Regions from separate parts of the Lacrimispora brassicae genome, predicted to be linked through region 2. Evidence: predicted binding sites of a transcription regulator. Region 2 holds the regulator's gene; the other holds the start of a gene.
What was found. The regulator HrcA, encoded in region 2, represses chaperone genes, less so after heat shock. The targets are predictions, from matches to a motif close to TGTTAGCACTCNNNNNNNNNGAGTGCTAACA.
Positions count from the first base shown of each region.

Region 1: ACYVD3_RS04195 (Hsp20/alpha crystallin family protein) is a predicted target of HrcA. The motif match lies at 5,498-5,528, and genes of this name have one in related genera.

Region 1 is NZ_BRYH01000006.1:228,406-239,298, reverse strand. It holds gene ACYVD3_RS04235 (calcium:proton exchanger) at 1-270, opposite strand, end outside; gene ACYVD3_RS04230 (VanZ family protein) at 239-736, opposite strand; gene ACYVD3_RS04225 (hypothetical protein) at 819-968, opposite strand; gene pyrE (orotate phosphoribosyltransferase) at 1,137-1,814, opposite strand; gene ACYVD3_RS04215 (dihydroorotate dehydrogenase) at 1,846-2,748, opposite strand; gene ACYVD3_RS04210 (dihydroorotate dehydrogenase electron transfer subunit) at 2,749-3,525, opposite strand; gene pyrF (orotidine-5'-phosphate decarboxylase) at 3,536-4,453, opposite strand; gene ACYVD3_RS04200 (YkgJ family cysteine cluster protein) at 4,508-5,164, opposite strand; gene ACYVD3_RS04195 (Hsp20/alpha crystallin family protein) at 5,616-6,029, shown strand; gene ACYVD3_RS04190 (nitroreductase family protein) at 6,112-6,885, opposite strand; gene pepF (oligoendopeptidase F) at 6,920-8,704, opposite strand; gene ACYVD3_RS04180 (GNAT family N-acetyltransferase) at 8,951-9,718, shown strand; gene ACYVD3_RS04175 (GNAT family N-acetyltransferase) at 9,722-10,357, opposite strand; gene ACYVD3_RS04170 (PocR ligand-binding domain-containing protein) at 10,527-10,893, shown strand, end outside.
Region 2 is NZ_BRYH01000023.1:269,208-280,100, forward strand. It holds gene ACYVD3_RS11555 (BglG family transcription antiterminator) at 1-830, opposite strand, end outside; gene ACYVD3_RS11560 (glucan-binding protein) at 1,507-2,064, opposite strand; gene dnaJ (molecular chaperone DnaJ) at 2,103-3,239, opposite strand; gene dnaK (molecular chaperone DnaK) at 3,386-5,248, opposite strand; gene grpE (nucleotide exchange factor GrpE) at 5,386-6,081, opposite strand; gene hrcA (heat-inducible transcriptional repressor HrcA) at 6,099-7,148, opposite strand; gene ACYVD3_RS11585 (3D domain-containing protein) at 7,523-8,101, shown strand; gene ACYVD3_RS11590 (3D domain-containing protein) at 8,297-9,019, shown strand; gene ACYVD3_RS11595 (hypothetical protein) at 9,079-9,615, opposite strand; gene ACYVD3_RS11600 (hypothetical protein) at 9,712-10,224, opposite strand; gene ACYVD3_RS11605 (N-acetylmuramoyl-L-alanine amidase family protein) at 10,335-10,893, opposite strand, start outside.

The sequences.
Region 1 (10,893 bases), on a different contig from region 2:
CAAACTGATCCCCATCCCAATCTTAGACAGTATGTATTTTTTTTCCCTTTCAAAAAAAGAAAGGACACCGTAAATCAGTGAAAAAACGGAAATCATCAGGCTGCAGAAGCAGACGGCCGCCACATTAAGCTGTGCCTGGCCTTCTGCCATTACAGAGCTGACAATTCCGATGATCCCGAGGGCCAATGCCCCAATCGCAAGTCCCAGAGAGAGAAAGCTTCGCTTTGCAAAGGACTTTCTAATGTAGGACACTCTTTTCTGCTTTTGCACGCCTTTTCCTCCTAACTCTTACTCTTATGTGCTGAACGATTTTATACAGGATGTACCCTAAGATACCTCCCAGTGTATTCAGTATCATGTCATCCACATCAAAGCTGCCAACCTTGAAAACAAGCTGGATGGTCTCGATGCTTAAGCTGAAGAGAAAGCTTAACAGCACCGTATTAAACCAGCGGCGGCTCCTGCGGCTGATGACAGGAAGAAAGAAACCGCAGGGCATAAAGCCCACAATATTGCCTACGATATTCAGCAGAAAGGACTCCATTCCAACCACATGGCGGTAAATGATAAAACGCCGTATTTCCTTAAATGGGGTCAGATTGTATGCATATTCCTCCTGAGCATGGCTGCCCCTGCCAAAATAATCGGAAAAAAATAAAAAGTATGCCAAAAAGATCAGGTAAAATATGAAGATTACCCAACCCATTTTCTGCCGTTTAGTCGTATTTTTAATCATAACAGCTCCATCTATACGCGGAAAAAGGGAGAGGCTGCATAAAGCCACACCCTTTTAGCAGCATCCTCTCCAATAATAACAGTTAAAATGTGATTTCAGATTTTCTCTTCAGCAGAAGCGCTCCGTTTATAATTGATACGGTTCCGGCTGCAAGTCCGATCACGGTCACTACAATCCCAACAGCAATGTTTAAGGCTCCAATATTTCTCATCGTCTTATAAACTCTTTCCATATCAAACTCTCCTCTCTTTATTCCTGCCCATGCATTTTGGGCATAAAGGTATCCCTGGAAGGGGTCTCTTTATTCCTGCCCATGTTCTTTGGGCATAAAGGCATCCCTGGAAGGGGTTTCCTTATTCCCGCCCATGCTCTTTGGGTATAAAGGTATCCCTGGAAGGGGCTATTTTACGCCATAGACTTGGTAATAAGCGTCAATTGCCCCTTTGATGGCATCATCGATCATAACCTTTCCATCGTACTCCCTGTTATGCAGATGTTCAATGACCTCTGCCATAGAAACAATGGCAGCCGCTTTAAACCCATACTTTTCCTGAATCTCATCCAAGGCTCCCTTGTCTCCTTTTCCCTTTTCCATACGGTTTAAGGAAACCATAAGTCCTAAGATCTCCACATTTCCCTGGCCCTTGATGATGGGGAAGGTCTCTTCAATGGATTTTCCCGAGGTGGTCACATCCTCAATGATCACAACCCGGTCTCCATCCTTAATGGGGCTTCCAAGAAGGATGCCTGCATCACCGCCGTGATCCTTCTCCTCTTTTCTGTTTGAGCAGTATTTGATTTCCTTTCCGTACAGCTCATGAAAGGCAATGGAAGTGGCAACGCTTAATGGGATCCCCTTATAAGCAGGTCCAAACAGGACATCAAAATCATCCCCAAAATTATCGTGGATGGCCTTTGCATAATATTCTCCCAGCTTTTTAAGCTGTGCCCCTGTCACATAGGAGCCTGCGTTCATAAAAAACGGAGATTTTCTTCCGCTTTTCAGTGTGAAGTCGCCAAATTTCAGGACATTGCTGTCCACCATAAATTCAATAAATTCCTGCTTATACTGTTCCATTTTTTTATCCTCTCTATTCAAAATCATGGGATTACCGTACAGCCCCTATCAGTTCCCTGATGTTTTCGATCTGATATTTCTTCATATAATCTTCTATGCCACTGACTACCTCTTCCGCTGCATAGGGATTCCGGAAATTGGCCGTTCCCACGGAAACAGCCGTAGCTCCTGCCAGAATGAATTCCACTGCATCCTCTGCATTCATAATTCCGCCCATGCCGATAATGGGAAGTTTTACCGCATTGGCCGCCTGATATACCATGCGCACCGCAATGGGCTTAATGGCCGGGCCTGATAAGCCTCCTGTTTTATTGGCCACCGCAAAGGTGCGGCGGTTAATGTCGATTTTCATACCGGTTAAGGTGTTAATAAGGGACAGCACATCTGCGCCTCCGGCTTCAGCCGCCTTTGCCATTACCCCAATGTCCGTTACGTTGGGACTCAGCTTCATAATAACCGGCTGCTTTGCATACTTTTTCACTTCCCTTGTTATGGCTTCCACTGCTTTTGGATCCTGCCCGAAGGCAATTCCTCCCTCTTTGACGTTGGGGCAGGAAATATTGATCTCCAGCATGTCCACCGGCTCATCTGCCAGCCTCTCCACAACTTGGATATAATCCTCTGTGGTCTTTCCGCAGACATTGACAATGATTTTCGTATCGTACTGCTTTAAAAACGGAATGTCTCTCTTAATGAAGACCTCCATTCCCGGATTCTGCAGGCCGATGGCATTGATCATGCCTCCGTAGGTTTCCGCGATTCTGGGCGTCGGGTTACCAGGCCATGGCACATTGGCCACACCCTTTGTAACCACAGCTCCCAAATGATTCAAATTGATCATCTCGCTGTATTCCTCACCGGAACCAAAGGTGCCGGAAGCAGTCATAACCGGATTCTTAAGCTCCACTCCGGCCAGATTCACTTTCGTATTCATCTAAAATTCTACCTCCTCAGCCTTAAATACCGGACCATCCTTGCAGATACGCTTGTTATTGACCATGGAATGTTCATCTACCTGGGAACTTTTACAGACACAGGCAAGGCAGGCCCCAATGCCGCAGGCCATCTTTTCCTCTAAAGAAAGATAACATTCCATTTCATTTTCAAAAGCATAAGCCTTAAGCGCCTTAAGCATGGGAGTAGGACCGCAGGCAAAGATCACATCCCCTTTTAAGCCATGCTCCCGGATGGCATCCAGGACATTTCCCTTTGTTCCGGCGCTTCCATCCTCAGTGGCAACATAGGTATCCCCATAGGGACAGAATTCTTCATTTAAAAACAAGGCATCCCGGTATCCAAGAATCACCTGCTTCTGACAAGGCAAATGCTTTGCCAGCTCCAGCATGGGAGGAATCCCGATTCCCCCGCCGATCAAAAAAGCTTTTTTCCCTTTTTCTCCGGCTTCCAGTGGAAATCCATTGCCCAAGGGCCCCAGGATCTCAATGGTGTCCCCTGCCTTGTAATGGGAAAACTCTTCCGTTCCCCCTCCAACGACCCGGTATACCAGCCTTAAAAGACCCTTTTCCTTATCAATCTCGCAAATGCTGATAGGGCGGGGCATAAGCTTTGATCCATCCTTTGTATATAAGTCAACAAACTGTCCCGGCGCTGCCTGGGCAGTAATTTCTTTTGTCTCGATCCACATACTGTATACATCATCGCCAAGCCATGTCTGGCTTGCAACCACTGCGTTTTCCTTAACTTTTGCCATTACCTCTCTCCTATAATACCCTGTTGATATCGGAAACCATGTCAATGACCGCCTGTCTGGAGGCTTCACCGAAATGCTCCCCGCCAAACCGGGCGTAGCTTTCAGATTTATAAGCTGCAATGATTCCTCTGGAGGAGTTTACAATGGCTCCTAAGCCATCCTCATTAAAGCAGGGCTTTAAATCCTCTGCCGTTCCCCCCTGGGCGCCGTATCCAGGCACCAGGAAATAGGTGTTGGGCATGAGCTTTCGGAGAATCCTGCTCATCTCCGGATAAGTAGCTCCCACAACAGCCCCTACATTGCTGTAAACGCCATCCATGGAGTCCGCTCCCCATTCAACCACTTTTTCTGCAACCAGCTCGTACAATGGTCTTCCGTCGATCAGCCTGTCCTGGAATTCCCCGCTGGAAGGATTGGAGGTTTTCACCAGAACGAAAAGGCCCTTGTCCTCTTCCCTGCACACATCCACAAAGGGCTTCACGCCATCGGTCCCCAAATAAGGATTGACCGTAAGGAAATCTGTACCGAAAGCAGAAAAGCTTTTGTTTCCAACCTTCACATGGCCGATGTGAGCCGCAGCATAAGCGGCTGAGGTGGAACCAATGTCTCCTCTCTTAGCATCTCCAATGACGAAAAGCCCCTTTTCCTGGCAATAGTTTACAGTCTTTGTATACGCTTTCAGGCCTTCGATGCCAAACTGCTCGTACATGGCGATCTGAGGCTTAACGGATGGGATCAGATCATATACATGATCAACGATTTCTTTATTGAACTGCCAGATAGCTTCCGCAGCGCCTTCTAAGGTTTCACCGAATTCTTCAAACGCCCTCTTTGTTACATGCTCCGGTATATAGTTTAACATCGGGTCCAAACCTACACAGATCGGTGCCTTTGTTTTCTGAATTTTGTCTATTAACTGCCTGATCATAGCTTCCTCCTTGGATCTCTTCGCCCTTGTTTTTCTCTATTCTTTCCAATTCTATCATAAGAAGGAACTGGCTTCAAGCCTTTTGCCAAACTGATCGTAAAAATCCTGCTCCCTGTCATAAGGCGTAAGATAGAACTGTTTTAAAACATACATGCTGACCTTATTTGCATATATCTGGTCCCCGTTTTCCTCAATCTTTCCTTCCAGCCGCTTCAGGAAGAAATGCCAGTCAGACACAAACTTCTCATACCTTTTTACATCAGGGGTATCGATCCATTTGCGCACCTTTACCTTAGCCCTGCTTTCCCGCCTGCACTCATGTACCTGGAGAAAATATTGAAACCCCTGTTCTCCATAGATCCGCCCTAAGGGAAACAGACGGCAGACACCGGGACGGAAGCTGTGGATCCCGCATCGTCCCTCATGATCCAGAAACCCGCACCTTTCCTCTTTTCCTCCCATTTTTAAATTGGGAAGTACGATCCCATCCACCACATTGAGCTCCAGATTATGATCCAGCAGCGCCTCCAGGGTACAGCGGAGATTTTCTGTCAGCCGGAAGCAGTCGAGGGGATCCAGGATGACGGACTGCCCCATCCCCTGGCAGCAGGCCGAACAGCCCGTGCAGTCACCGCAGTCCGCCTTTACCATATCGTTTAAACCATATAATTTTCCATCTGATATCTCTTTCCAATGGATTTCCCGTTTCATGAATGATTTCCTCATTTCCGCCCATGTTCTTTGGGCATAAAGGTATACCCGCAGGGTGTTTCCTCATTTCCGCCCATGCTCTTTGGGCATAAAGGTATACCCGCAGGGTGTTTCCTCATTTCCGCCCATGCTCTTTGGGCAGTGCCCACCCCGCTTTATCGGGTGTAAAGGTATACCCGCAGGGTGTTTTTTCAACTTTCTTTTTAACAAACATGGTTATTCTACCATCTCTTGTTCCCACATTCAATGGGGATTTCTCTCTTTTTTATTCGTTAACGCGGCATTGGTTAAAGGAATATGCAAGTGTATTCCTTCGGCTCATCACTTATAAGAAATTAGCACTCACCTCTTGACAGTGCTGATAACGTGTGTTATATTACATGTATAACAAACAAAAAGACACCGGAAATACCGGTGGCATATAAATAATTCAAAAAAGGAGGAACTTTTTATGTTATTAACCAGAAGAAACAACTTATTTGATGAATTTTTCAATGATCCATTTTTCACGGATGCCTATCACAACAGACAGGCTCTCATGAAGACAGACATTGAGGATGACGGAACCAGCTATGTCATTGAAATGGAGCTTCCGGGATATAAAAAGGAAGATGTACGGGCCGAATTAAAAGAAGGATATCTGACCATTTACGCGGACACTGTTTCCGAAAACGAAGTAAAGGACCAGAAAAATTATATCCGCCGGGAACGCTACAGCGGCTCTGTGAAAAGAAGCTTTTATGTAGGCTCCGGCTTAAGGCAGGAAGATATCAAGGCGGCCTTTGAAAACGGCATCTTAAAGCTGGTCGTACCAAAAGAAGCTCCAAAGCAGATTGAGGAAAACCACTACATCACCATTGAATAAAACACCTGTTGAACATGGACAAAAAGGGAAGGTCTCAAATAGAGGACCTTCCCTTTTTGTCTGTACCAGTAAAAGAAGTTGATCAGACTTTATACTCATTAAAAAATGCCGTAGTCACATAGGCACCGCTTTTATAAGACTTTTTCTCCATGGCTTTCTCTGCTTCCAGCTTCACATTCATCCACATTTCTTCCGCAGCAATGGTCAGATGAGAAAGCATGATCCCTGTGCCGATCTCCCGCATGGATGCAAGAGCAGACGACGGCAGAAATTCCCTGCAGGAAAAAACATAAATTCTGTCATGATATATGATAAAACGCCAGGGCTGGGTATTCATGGCCGACGGAGCAAGGCGGACAGCCCTTAAAATATTCTTCATGGATTCCCCGGCTTCTTCCTTAAACACGCACAATTCCTTTAAAGGAAGCCGCTTGGCCGTTGCAGGGTCACGGTAAAGCAGGGTCTTGGGATAGCCGAAGGCAACTACGATCACCTGCTTCATTCCTGACGGCCCAGGCTCCGGAACCTTGGTGTTTCCCAGATAACAGGTTCCAAGCCCCTTTCCTGTCATATACAAAAGAACATGTTCCATTACATATCCTGCATTTGCCAGATATCCTTCCTTTTCCTCGGAATAAAATACCAGGTAATAAGGAGCTTCCACCTTCCACAGCCCCTTGACAGGCAGATGGTCATCCAGATTTTCACTTATCTCCATTTTGATCTGAATATCCCCATGAAGCCTTGGTACATTTTCCCCGAAAAAAAGAATGTCCTTTATCAACTGGTCCGGCACCGGTTCCTTCTTAAATTTCCTGATGGATCTTCTTTTAAATATCATCTGATACAGATTCATACCTGCTCCCCTCTCCTCTATCCAACAATCAGACCTAAATAAGCCGGCTCATTTCCTCCAAAAGTCCGGCAAATACCTTCAACGCATCCTTTACCGGCTCTGCCGTCCCCATGTCAACGCCGCACAGCTTTAAAAGGTCTATGGGAGTCATGGAATTTCCGCCGCTTAAAAATTCATAATAGCCTTTGACCGCATTCTCATCTCCTTTGAGAATCCTGCTGCTGATGGCAATGGCTGCCGAAAAACCTGTAGCGTACTGGTATACGTAAAACGGTGTATAAAAATGGGGGATCCTGGACCATTCATAACCGATTTCCGGATCAACCACCATATCCGGGCCAAAATATTCCTGATTCAGCCGCTGGTATATCCTGCAAAGGACTTCCCCGGTAAGAACCTCGCCTTCCCCTGCCCGGCGGTGAGTCTCCGCTTCAAATTCTGCAAACATGGCCTGCCGGTAAAGAGTGCCCCGGAAACTGTCCATAAAATGATTTACAAGATAGGCTCGTTCCTTCTTATCTGACGTAATTTCCAATAAGTGCCGGATGAGCAGTGCTTCATTGCAGGTAGAAGCCACCTCTGCCACAAAGATCTTGTAGCCTGCATCAACATAAGTCTGGTTTTTATCGGAAAACCAACTGTGGAGGGCATGCCCCATCTCATGAGCCAGGGTGAAAACACTGTCCAATGTCCCGTTAAAGTTTAACAGCACATAGGGATGGATCCCGTAAACTCCCCAGGAATAAGCACCGCTGCGCTTTCCCTCATTCTCATATACATCGATCCACCGGTTATCAAACCCTTCTCTTAAAAGAGATAAATATTCTTCCCCCAAAGGTCTAAGGCCTTCCAGAACCATGGCCTTTGCTTCTTCAAAGGTGATTTTACGTTCTTCCCTTGAAACCAGGGGCACATAAAGGTCATACATATGAAGTTCTTCTACTCCAAGGGCCTTTTTTCTGATGGATATATATTCATGGAGAAAGGGAAGTTCCTCATGAACCGCCTTTATAAGATTGTCATACACGTCCTCCGGAATCTCATTTTCCCCAAGGGAATGGGCTCTGGCTGAAAGATAATTTCTTGCCTTGGCATAAAAGGCCGCCTGTTTTATATTGGAAGAAAAGGTGGCTGCCAGGGTATTGACAAACTGCCCGTAGACGCCGTACAGAGCTTCAAATGCGGACTTTCTCACACTCCTGTCCTGCTTTTCCATGAGTGCAATATAATTTCCATGGGTGATCCTTATGGGCTGATTCTTTTCATCCATGATTTCGGGGAATTTCACATCAGCATTGTTAAACATATGAAAGATCTCCGAAGAGCCGGAGGTGGCTTCCATGGACTTTGCCAGCAGGGCTTCCATAGGGGCTGACAGAGTATGGGCCTTTTTCTTTAAGATAATTTCAAAGGTCCTGTCGTAACGCTTAAGCTCAGGCGTATTCTTCCGGTACTCAGAAAGGGTCTCCTGGGGTATGGCCAGGATTTCCGGTACTAAAAAGGAGGACAGCCCGGCCGCCTCATAAGAAAGGGACTTTGCCCTGGAGGAAAATTCCTGATATCTGGCATTGCCCGTATCTTCATCGGATTTCTGTTTTCCGTAGACAAACAATGTTTCTATGTTCAGGGACATCTCCTCGTCAAACCTTAAGCAGGAAAAAAGCATCTCGCCGGAATCGGCCAGATGTCCTTCGTAACGCTTATAACCTGAAAGCGAGCTTTCTGTTTCACGGAACAGATCCTCCCAAGCACTCTCTGACGGCAGAATGTCCGCCAGGTTCCAGGTATCGCAAACCGGTATTTCTTCTCTCTTTTTCAAATCGATCCCTCCAACTGTTCACTTGTGTTTATTCTATCACCCATATTTCAAAGAGACAATCAGCAATATGGAAAATATTTTATTGAATTTTCACGTTTTTTTATTGTATTATATTATCGGAAGCAAAAAACCCTTCCAATAATCGGATGGACGGGGCACAGAACGCCCCTTTTATCTTCACTTGCGTTGCAAGTTCAGATAAACTATACTAACTATACTATACGAAAACGAACCAGGAGTACTGCCATGAATATCATACGAACGAAAACCCCCAGCGAAACCCAGATAAGCAACCTGCTTCACCTGCAGGAAACCTGCAGAAAGCATGACCATATTTCCCTCACCTTTCCCATGGAAGAGGATTGCACTTTTTACTTATTATACGACGAAGACGGCCTCTTATCCGCCCTTTCCGCCTTTTTTAATGAAAACGGGGCGTATGAATCCTGCGCCTATACCCTTCCCGCAGACAGGCGGAAGGGATATTTTACGCTGCTTCTGGAAGAGCTCCTAAAGGATGCGGCCGACAGTGATCTGGTCTTTCCTGTAGATGAAACCTGTGAGGATACGGTCCGGACTCTTGACTCCATGGGAGCCGGACTCTGGTACCGGGAACACTTAATGGAGCTTTCATCCTCTGACCTTTCAGAAACCGGCCTGACAAAAAGCAGCCGCTTTTTTAAGGCTCTTACCCTTTCTACGACCCATGACCCGGAAGAAGGCCCCTGCCAGTGGACGTTTTTGATGGAAGGCAGCCCGGTGGGCTTCTGTTATCTGGATTTTAGGGGACCAGCCGTTTATTTTTACGGATTTGAAATTGCAGAGAATTTACGGAACCAGGGACTAGGAAGTGCCTGTCTTCTTCTGCTTTTGGAAACCTGCTTTTCACTGCCAGATCCGGAAAGACCGGAAAGGCTGTTTTTACAGGTATCCGGCCAAAACGCGCCTGCTATGGCCTTATACAAAAAGGCAGGCTTCCAGATTACAGAAAGCCTGTCATATTATGTGTATTAGAACTTATTTTATATCCCGGACCATGCAGTACTGTTTTAAATGGAGATGCTTTTCCACAATGGTGAAAACCTTAAAACCGAAATGCTCATAAAACGGCACATTGTTCTTATTGTGTGTTTCCAGGGAGATCATGAGTTTCTTCCTGTCTGCGTAGTCTATGGCCTCCTTTAACAGGAGAGAGGATAATCCATGATGCTGCATGGCAGGCCGCACCGCCAGATAAATGATGTGCAGCCGTTTCTCCTGTTCAAGCTGGTCCGTCCACTTAGAATTTAAATAATCCCTTCCCTGAAAAAAGTTCCAGAACGTTTTTAAGGAAGGATCCTCCTTAATCAGATAGCCGTCTGTTTTTAAAAGGGCGGCTGCTTCCGCCAGATAGTAATGAAAGGCATTATAAGGCTGGGATTCGTCATCCACTACAAGGATCCCGTTGATTTCCGGGCTGTCGGCATATATTTCACAAGTCTCAAAAAATTCTTCCATATCGCATTCAAATAATTCCGGGAGCAGGCGGCTCCTGGTCTTTCCGTCAGGAATCAGCCTGCAATAAAGGGGATCTCCTGCAAAGCATTCTGTCAGCAATTCCTTTAATTTTTCCACATCTTCTTTTTGTACCCGGTACAATCGACCGCTATCCATAATCTCAAACCTCTTCCATTCCTTAAACTCCGTACCATTTTTCATAACGTGCATCTAATTCTCTTCTCTTTGGCTCAACTAGCTGCTTGTAATTCCTCCTTCATTATTATATAATATTATATAGAATAATTGTACAGCACTTTACTACAGAAAGGGCGGCAAAATGAGTATGACTGATATCAAAAAATTCCTTGACCGAAACGCCTTGCAGAAAATCCAGGATCAATTTTATGAATCCACCGGCCTGGCGGCCGTTGTGACGGATGCAGAGGGGAATTACATAACAAAAGGAAGTGGTTTTTCCGGGTCCTCCCATGTAAGTCTCACGGACTTTTCTACCGACATTATCATAAACGGGGAGAAGGTGGGGGCCATCATCGGAGGGTTTCCAAAGGAGCTTCAGGAAGAGACGTTCCAAAGCGCTGCAAGGGGGACCGGCGTCAATGAAGACCCCTGGGGGGAGGAGTTTAAAACGGCCCCGGCACGGTCCGAGCACATGATCCAGGCTTCTGCACAAATGCTGGGAAACGTTGTAA
Region 2 (10,893 bases):
TGGCTTCCCTCTTCCTTTGTGTAATAAAAATCATTGCGGAACAATTTGCAAAAGTATCGAATCTCCTGAGGAGGCAACGAAATACCGAGCATATCATTAAAACCTGTTAGAATATCCTCTATGTTGGCCATACCATCGCCGGTATGCTCCTCTTCTAGGCTTTCCGCCTTTAGTTCATAACCGGCTGCAATTCTTTCCGCCATTATCGCCACACCGATCATCAGGTGCATAATTGTCGTATCATAAAATCGTTTTTCCCTGTAAATACAGCTTCCAAGGATCAGATTCTTCCATTTAAGGACATCCACATATTCAAAATACGGTTGATAGCTTCCCATATCAAAATACTGGCACAAATTGCTAGTAATCACAAAATAGCTGTAATAATCCCGCTTTTCACTCTCAGGAAGATCTAGCACCAAAAAACCGTTTTTCTTGTATATCCTCCATTTGCTCCATCTTCGCTCCATGTTCCGGTTGATCTGTCCCACCAGCTTTGCAAGCATAGAATCACTGATATAAAGCTCATCTGCAAGTTCCAGATAAGGAACCTCTTTTTCAAATAAGACTCTTCGGACGATTTCCCGTTTAAGATCTTCCTCCGATTCCAGACTGGTAGCCACTTCGCCGCTTTCCATGCCATGATCCTTTAAATAATATCCCTGTCCCATCCGGGACAGAATCCCTTCCATACCCAGTTCTGCATTGATCTCCCTGATATCATTTCTGACTGTCCTGTCACTGACATGAAGCAGACCGGCAATTCTCTGGGATGTAAGAAACTCATGCTCCGCCAGCAAATCCAGGATTTTCCTTTGTCTTGATGTCATTAGTACCCCTCCACGAACACATACAACGGCTGTTTAAAAGATTTCATTATATTATATCATACAACGGAGCCTTCATGACCCCTCAAATACTTCCATGGGTTTTATCCAAAAAAGCAATACCAAAGGCCTGGATTTGCCAGCTACAAAAGCATCGGCCCACTCTTTGACCGGGCTTAATGCCCCATGAACTGTAATATGGGATCTGACCGCAGAGAGGGAAGCAGATGTGGGAACAGGGTTCCGTTCATGAATTGGATCGGCTTGATCGAAGAGGGGAAGTGTAAGAGCGGAACTGATTGGTGTGATCTGACTGCAGGTAAGTATGTGAAATACATTGAATTATATATAATACAAAAAGGATAAAAAATGAGTTTATAAGACTGCTGGGAATCAGTTTCTATACAGCAAACGTATAATATATTTTTCTTTTCCCACAGCAAAACTCCTTCCTTTATTAAATTACGAGAAAATTGGTCCTTTCCTGTCTTCCATTCCTCTCCATAGACGAACTTCAGTTAAACGTCCGGTAGCTTCCAATCCTCCGGTATTGCATGGATCCTCATTGTCCATAAGGCTGATATTCTTCGCTTTCATAATTATTATACATGAAAATCAAACAAAAGAAAAGGTACAGCAGAAAATTCCCGCCATACCTTTTAAAACCATAACATTAAATTCACTGGATCCATGCACCGTCAGCCCCCACCTTATATCCGTCAGGAGTAGTCGTATTGGTAAGCAGCCTTCCCAGATAGCCATCGGACTTTGTATTAAAGTAATAAGCCTTTCCGTCAATGATCTGCCAGCCAATCCTCATGGACCCCAAGGTCCCGTCATCCACTGGATTTAAGTAATACCGCAAACCGCCCTCATCCATATACCAGCCGGTGAGCATGTGGCCTTCCCAGTTAAACCGGTACCACCTGCCATCAATATACTTCCAGCTATTGGAAGGCCAGCTTCCGTCACTGTACTGAAACCACCAGCCGGAAGGGCTGTAGCGCCAGCCTCTGGGACTACTGTAACTGCCTGGCCCGTCGTCGTCATCGTCGTCATCCCAGAAGTCAAAGGATTCACTTCCCTCAACAGGCCCTTTGATTTTTGTGCCGGAGCCGTTCCAGCCCGGAAAATCCCGGACAGTCTGCCCATCAGCAGCCATGGCGGCCACAGGAAACAAAGCCGCCAGCCATATCACAGCAGCTCCTATTGCCAGTTTTTTTGTAAACCTTCCCATACCTTCCCCTCTTTCCAATCCATGTACCTTACGGGGTCTTATTTAAAGATCCCCTTCTTTTTATGTTTTTCGCCTTCCCCTGCGCCGTTCATGGCTTCGTCAAATTTACGAAGCGCGTCTTTTTGAGCCTCGTTCATCCGCTCCGGTACTGAAACCACCAGCGTAACGAAATGGTCACCCCGGATGGCCCGGTTTCGTAAGGAAGGAACTCCCTTTCCCTTTAAGCGCACCTTGGTATCGGTCTGGGTTCCCGCCTTCACCTCGTATTCCACGTCCCCATCCACAGTCTTGATCCGGATGGTTCCGCCTAAGGCAGCATTTACAAAAGAAATGGGGACCGTTGAGAAAATACTGGTATCCTGGCGTTTGAAAATCGGATGATTGGATACCACAGCCTCTACGAGCAAATCGCCTCTCTCTCCGCCATTGGTTCCCGGCTCTCCCGCACCTGCAAGGCGCACAGACTGTCCGTTGTCAATACCCCCGGGAATGGTGACTTTGAATTTCTTTCTCTTTGTAATATATCCGCTTCCGTAGCAATCCGGACATTTATCCTTAACGATCTTCCCGCTGCCTCCGCAATCCGGACAAGTCTGAACATTCTGTATCTGGCCGAAAAAGGATTGCTGGGTATACATGATCTTTCCTTTTCCATTACACTTTGAACATGTAATCGGTGAGGTCCCTGCTTTCGCACCGCTTCCGTGACAGGAAGAACACTCTTCCTTAAAGTTCATCTCAATCTCTTTTTCACAACCAAAAATCGCATCCTCAAAGGTGATGCGGATGCTGGTTCTGACATTGGCTCCCCTGGATGGCCCATTGTAACTTGCGCTGCTTCTTCGTCCTCCGCCAAAGATATCTCCGAAAATATCTCCGAAAATATCTCCCATGTCCGCTCCGTTGAAATCAAAGCCGCCAAAACCGCCTGCTCCCCCGCTTCCGTCAAAAGCAGCGGAACCGAACTGGTCATACTGACGTCTCTTATCAGGATCGCTAAGGACACTGTATGCCTCGGAAGCCTGCTTGAACTTCTCAGCAGCCGCAGTATCTCCGGGATTTGTGTCAGGATGGTATTTTTTTGCTAATGCCCTGTAAGCCTTCTTAATGGCTGCGTCATCCGCATCCTTTGGAATGCCCAGGGTTTCATAATAATCTTTTTTACTCTCTGCCATCTTAGGTCTACCTTTCATGTTTCAATCCGCATTCTGCATTCATATATGAGCACAGGATGACACAGCAACTACACTTAAAGACTCCGGAAAAAGTGCTGTATCGCTACAACACTTTTCCCAAAGTCCTGTCAACCGACCAGACTAGTTTACACCTCTTTGTAATCTCCGTCAACTACATCGCTGTCCTGATAGGCCGTGTTTTCTGCTCCCATGTCAGGGCCAGCTCCCTGTTCTCCTGCCTGAGACTGAGCCTGCTCATAAACCTTTGCAAACAGGGCCTGTGCGCTGTTCATCAGTCTTTCTCTGCCGGCCTTGATGTCTTCAATCTGGGCATCGGTCATCTCATCAATAGGAGCTCTGTTAATCGCTTCTTTTAATGCAGTTAAGTCTGCTTCCACAGTTGCCTTATCGTTTGCATCGATCTTGTCTCCTACTTCCTGCAGAGCCTTCTCTGTCTGGAATACCATGGAGTCCGCATCGTTTCTTGCGTCAATGCCTTCCTTGCGCTTCTTATCCTGAGCCTCATACTCGGCTGCTTCCTTCACTGCCTTATCAATATCAGAGTCAGACATGTTGGAACCTGATGTAATGGTAATATGCTGTTCTTTGCCTGTTCCAAGATCCTTAGCGGAAACATTTACGATACCGTTGGCGTCGATATCGAAAGTAACCTCAATCTGAGGAACTCCTCTTCTTGCCGGCGGAATTCCATCCAGGCGGAACTGGCCTAAGGTCTTGTTATCTCTTGCAAACTGTCTCTCACCCTGTACCACGTGGATATCAACCGCTGTCTGGTTGTCTGCCGCTGTGGAGAAGATCTGGCTCTTCTTTGTTGGGATGGTAGTATTTCTCTCGATCAGTCTGGTGGCTACTCCGCCCATGGTCTCAATGGATAAGGAAAGTGGAGTAACATCAAGAAGAAGGATATCGCCTGCACCTGCATCGCCTGCAAGCTTTCCGCCCTGGATGCTGGCACCGATGGCAACACATTCATCTGGGTTTAAGGACTTGGAAGGCTCTTTGCCTGTAATCTGTTTTACTTTCTCCTGAGCGGACAGCATACGGGTAGAACCGCCCACTAACAATACTTTTCCTAATTCTGCGGAAGTAATACCTGCATCCCTTAAGGCGTTCTGTACCGGAATTGCAGTTCGCTCAATGAGATCGGCTGTGAGTTCATCAAATTTTGCTCTGGTCAGGTTCATATCCAGATGCTTCGGACCTTCTGAAGTAGCGGTAATAAACGGCAGGTTGATGTTGGTGGTGGTAGAAGAGGATAATTCCTTCTTTGCCTTTTCAGCCGCCTCTCTTAATCTCTGCATAGCCATCTTGTCACCGGATAAATCAACGCCCTCTGCCTTCTTAAATTCATCCACCATCCACTGGGTGATGCGGTTATCAAAATCATCACCGCCCAGACGGGTATCGCCGTTTGTGGAAAGAACTTCGATGACGCCGTCGCCGATTTCAATGATGGAAACGTCGAAGGTACCGCCGCCTAAGTCATATACCATAATCTTCTGCTCTTTTTCATTGTCAAGTCCATAAGCCAGAGCTGCTGCCGTTGGCTCGTTGATGATACGTTTTACGTCAAGGCCTGCGATCTTACCTGCATCCTTGGTGGCCTGACGCTGAGCATCGTTAAAATATGCCGGTACCGTAATAACTGCTTCGGTTACCTTTTCTCCTAAATAAGCCTCTGCATCTGCCTTTAATTTCTGAAGTATCATGGCAGAAATTTCCTGAGGGCTGTAATTTTTTCCGTCAACGGTTACCTTGTAGTCTGTACCAATATGTCTTTTGATAGAAGAGATCGTGCGGTCGGCGTTCGTTACTGCCTGACGCTTTGCCGGCTCGCCTACAAGTCTCTCTCCGTTCTTAGTAAATGCAACAACGGAAGGTGTAGTTCTTACGCCCTCGCTGTTGGGAATTACAACCGGTTTGCCACCTTCCATAACGGCCACGCAGCTATTTGTCGTTCCTAAGTCAATACCAATGATCTTGCCCATAGTTTTTTCCTCCTATTAAATAAACCAAATGTAAATGATTACCAATTTCCTGCCCCTGCTTTCTGGCAGGGCCGCCCCTTTTTACCGGGCGTAAAGTAATACCCATAGGGTACTTCATGTTTCCTGATTTTATATAACTAATTAGCCACCTGCACCATGGAATGTCTTACCACAGTGTCACGGTAGGTATAACCCTTCTGAAGCTCCTGGGAAACCTCATTCTCGCCCAGTGACTCATCTTCAATGTGCATGACCGCATTATGGAAATTAGGGTCAAAGGTTTTACCCACTGCTTCAATGGGTTTCACCCCGGCCTCTTCCAGTGTTTTCATAAGCTGTTTGTATATCTTATCCATGCCGTCTGCAAACGGAGCTGTTCTCTCTTCATCGGAAATGGCTGCAAGGCCTCTTTCAAAATTGTCAACCACCGGAAGGATCCTTTCCACAATATCCTTTGCCCCGATTTCAAACATAGCTGTTTTTTCCTTCTCCGTTCTCTTGCGGTAATTATCAAATTCAGCCATGTTCCTTTGAAGGCGGTCCGTCAGTTCCTCTATTTTTTCATCCCTTGGGTCTTTTTTTTCCTTCTTTTTTCCGAAAAAACCCTTTTTCCCTGATTCTTCCGCAGAACCCGCCTCTGCCGTTTCTTCCTCTGAAACGTTTTCCTCATTACCGCCCGTCTTTTGGGACATACTGGTATACCCGCAGGGTGTTTCCTGGGTTCCGTCGTCTGCGCAGGCTTCTGCGCCTTCTATTTCTTTTTCAGTGAAAGCAGCATCTTCTGTATGAACAGCCTCATCTGCCAGCCTTTCATCTGTTTTCACATCTTCCATGCTCAATGCTCTACCCTTTACCTTTCATCTTTTTTCAAAATAGCATCCAACTGCGTCATAAGATTTCGCAATGTGCTGAGTACCTTTTGATAATCCATCCGTTTCGGACCTATGATTCCAATGGTACCCCTCAAGCCTTCGCCCAGCTCATAATTGGCGGTTACAATGCTGCAGTCCTTCATTGCTTTTACTGGAGCTTCAGCACCAATATATACCTGGATTCCGGATCCGCTCTCGGAACTGTTCATATCATCGATCAGTCCCTGCAAAAGGTCCTTTTGTTCCAGCGTGCCGATAAGCTTACTGGCACTTTCTCCATCGCTTAATTCCGGATACTTGAAAATGTTCGTGGCCCCGCTGGTATAAACCTGAAGGTCTTCATCATCGCCCCGGATGGCGGTGGCCACCTCAGTCAGCACCCGGTCCACCACATCACAGTGGGGTCCTGCCTGAATCTTCAGCCTGCTGATCACTTCAAGATTAATCTCTTCTATGGCCAGCCCGTTAAGGGCATTGTTAAGAAGAATGTTAAGATTTAAAAGTCCTTCATCATTTAATTCCGTGTGAATGGGAATCATGGTATTCTTAATGATATTGCCCTCCACCACGATCACCACAAGAAGCTTCTCTTCATCAACCTTGGAAAGCTGGATAAACTTTAGTTTGTTCTGGTGAAACTGGGGTGCGCTGATCATTGCCGCGTAATTGGTATTCTGCGCAAGAAGCTTTGCCATCTGCTTCAGCAAAAGCTCTACACGGTCCACCCGCTTTAACATCATATCTTTGATCTCAGTGACTTCATCTTCCTTTTCCTGCATGATCTGGTCCACATAAAAGCGGTATCCTCTGTCAGAAGGGATCCTTCCCGCAGAGGTGTGAGGCTGCATAATGTATCCCAGCTCCTCCAGATCAGACATCTCATTTCGGATAGTGGCAGAACTTAAGTTCAAATCCGTGTACTTTGATATGGTACGGGAACCAACCGGTTCTCCGGTTTCCAGATAAGTTTTAATGATGGCTTTTAGTATGGTTATTTTCCGCTCATCCAACTGATCCTTGTCGTTCAAACTGCCCCACTTCCTTTCTGAGTTTTTTGTTAGCACTCAACGTTTAGGAGTGCTAATACCTTCTTTTCATAATATATTCTTTTTTTCTACTTTTGTCAATACATTCCCATAAAATTTTTTGGTTAAGTTTTTATGACCTGTTTATACATTTTTTCTTATTTTTCTATTAATTATTACAAAGCTGTTGACATTTTTTTCTTGACATTTAACACTTTTGTAATATAATGGTAACTAAGACACCATAACAATGCGATTGCAAGGTAAGATTGAGAGGAAAATATCTTTCAATCTTGTGTTTGTAAACAGTGTGCCCGCTTCACCGGGCGTCAGCTGGATATGCAGGCATCTCACCTTGATTCATTTGGAGGTAAATTATGAATAGCTTTTCAGGGAAAAAAAGTATCACCGTATTCCTGACACTTCTTTATATCCTGCTGTTATCTACGACTACGCTGGCAGCCGAAACCACGGAAAAAGACCAAACGGTAAATCAAGTACAGTCCGAAAGCGCTGGAACAGATCACCAAACCACACAGACCGGCACCGAAAATCAGGGGGCAGCGGCCAATACGGAGACCCTCTCTGAAGAAGTCGGACCCGGCATCAAGAAAAAATCAGCAGAACCGGTAAAACCCGAGAAGCCCGCAACACCAGTTTATGAAAAAGGAGAATCCCTGGGGGTTTTCACTGCCACAGCATACTGCCCCGAAAGCTCCGGCAAACAGTGCCTGACCTATTCCGGCACCGTCCCCCAGCCTCAGCATACCATATCTGCGGATATCACCCTCCTTCCTCTTGGAACTAAGGTCATGATCGACGGTATCGTTTATACCGTTGAGGATATCGGAAGCAGTGTAAAAGGGAATAAAGTAGATATTTTCTTTGCAACCCGCAGAGAAGCCCTGGATTTTGGAAGACAGACAAAAGAATTATTTGCAGTCATTGAACGGTAAAAAACGTCCCCATGATGCCGCAAAGCAGTGAATTACCTCACTGTTTTGCGGCGTTTTTTTATCTTTACCTTGACAAAACTGGAAAAATGTGTAAAATGATTACTTGTACCTCATTTATTACGAAACTGTTACATATAATTATAAATATATTAAATTATATTACAGTTCGTAAAAAAGAAAGGAAGTATTTGTAATATGCAAAAAACAAGCAAAATTCACTGGTTCCTGGGAACCTTACTAATGATGGCATTTTTCCTGATAAGTACGTTTCACGCTTTTGCCGCCCAAACGGCGGGTATTATTGACAATGCGGATGAAAGCAGCGTCAGAGGCTGGGCTATTAACAGCGCTGATCCCGGCTCTGTGGCAGAAGTAAAGGTTGTCATTACCAACCAGGCTAACGGGCAGGTGGTGGCGGAGCTTACCGCCACTGCCAACAAATACCGGGAGGATCTGGTATCTCACGGAACCGGAAATTATGGCTTTGAAATACCGGTTTCATGGAATTCTTACGGTGACGGTACCTACCTGGTAGAGGCCTATGAAGCGGGCCAGAAGCTTTCAGGCTCCAGACTCTATCCTGTGGGCGATCTTGCCGCTGCAAATCTCCAGAACAACAGTTCCAACCTCCGCTCTCTTGGAGTATTCAGAACCACAGCCTACTGCCCCTGCCGCAAGTGCTCAGGAGGCTGGGGAGGCCGTACCAGCACAGGGACCATTGCTGCCGCTAACCATACCATTTCTGTTGATCCAAGAGTCATTCCCTATGGAAGCCGCATCATGATCGGAGGCGTCGTCTATACGGCGGAGGACTGCGGAGGCGGAGTCAAGGGAAACCACATTGATATTTTCTTCAACACCCATGGAGAAACCCGCTCCTATGGCTCCAGGAATGTGGAAGTATATCTCATTCAATAATGCAAAACCCCATCAAAAAGCCCGGTGAATTTTTATTTTTCACCGGGCCTTATATTATATCATTTAGAGCCAAGCGGCCCAGCCCCGTATTTTTCCGTCTTTACTGTAATCTCTTTTATCATACGCATCAATTCCAGCGCACTTCGGAACCCCACATATTCTTTTGATGTCAGCTTCCCCATCACTCTTCCCTGCATACTGGCGTTCTGGCGATGTTCGATTTTGACAATCAGAGTCTCTTTTGCCAGAATTGACCGGGAGCTTAGAGCCTTGCTATCCTGTAACTGAATTTTTACCTTTACCGGCATTTGACTTTTTCCCTTGGTTCTGTATGCATATTGTTCCAACATTTTTTTATTAAGAAACCTTGGTTCAGTGGATGACTGGGGAGTGCCGATCCAGTCGCATATTTCATCTAATTTAAAAATTAAATCTCCTGCACCGGAAAACCAGACAGGCCTGTCAATGTAGCTGTTAAGAATCTCACCATATAAATTTCCATCTTTTTTTCCGTGAAAACAAATCAGCATGGTACTGCCCCGGCCTGTTGCAGTTATGCCGCCACAGACGTTCTGCATTTCTTCGCTCTTTATCATAGGTTTTTGTCCCCTTTTCCTATCATCCCTTATCAGGCGTTCTTTACAGAAAGGAAAAGCGCAGAATCTGAACACTTTCCCTTTCTATTAAACCATTTACTCTGTTCTTACGGCAATCTCCCTTACCATGCGCATCAGTTCCAATGCACTCCGGAAATCAACATATTTTTTAGATGTCAGCCTTCCCATCACTCTCCCCTGAATGGTGGCACTCTGTCGATGTTCTATGTTAACCATCAAGGTTTCTTTTGCCCGAATTGCCTGGGAGCTCAGGGTTTTGCTGTCCTGAATCTGGACCTTTGCCTTTGCCTTTTCCGGTATTTTGTTTTTTTCTCTAATCCTGTATGCGTATTGTTCTGACATCTTTTTATTGAGGAACCTGGGATACATGGATGGTTGGGGAGTTCCCACCCAGTCGCATATTTCATCCAATTTCAGCATCAGATCCCCAATATCGGAAAACTGGACGGGCCCGTCAATATAGCAGTTAAGAATTTCACCATACAGGTCTTCCCCTCTTTTTCCGTGAAAACAAATAAGCATTGTACTGACGCGGTCTGTCACAGTCATGCTGCGGCAGACGTTCTGCATTTCATCGCTTTTTGTCATAAGTATCTTATCCTCGTTTCCTATAAGTGTTTATCCTGTATCCTTTTAAGAAAGGGAGAGTGTATGATCCTGACACTTTCCCCTTCTATAAAGAATGATTTTAATTTAAACTACGGAGTCTCCGGTGTCCATTTGCCGCTGTCTTCTACATAATATCCATCCGGTGTCACTTCATTCTGGTACATGGAACCCAATGAACGTTCTGATTGGTCTGCATAGTCCCATTTTCCGGCTGTCTGAGCTAATTGCCACGTCTGCCGGCTGTTCTCCGATGTCAGATAATACCATACACCGTCTATTTTCTGCCAGCCGGTAAGCATAGCACCATTAAACAGGTTTAAGTAGTACCATTTCCCGTCATTCTCATCAAAATGCCAGCCGGTCTTAAGACGGCCAAACCAGCCATCGTGAATGGTAGACAGGAAATACCATTTCCCTTCTTCATCCGCAAACCAGCCGCTGTCCATTGTCCCTTCCTTATCAAAATGATATGTATAAATCAACGTTGTTTCGTTATGGGAATATCGAATATTTGCCCACTGGCCTTTTAATTTCGTCCCAGTGCTTAAAACGAAAGACCAGTCATTGCTTGCCGGATCAAAATTATCCCAAGAGCCGTCCACATCGTTTGTATAGGTCTTATAACTACCAAAACGGTAAGCCCCCGGT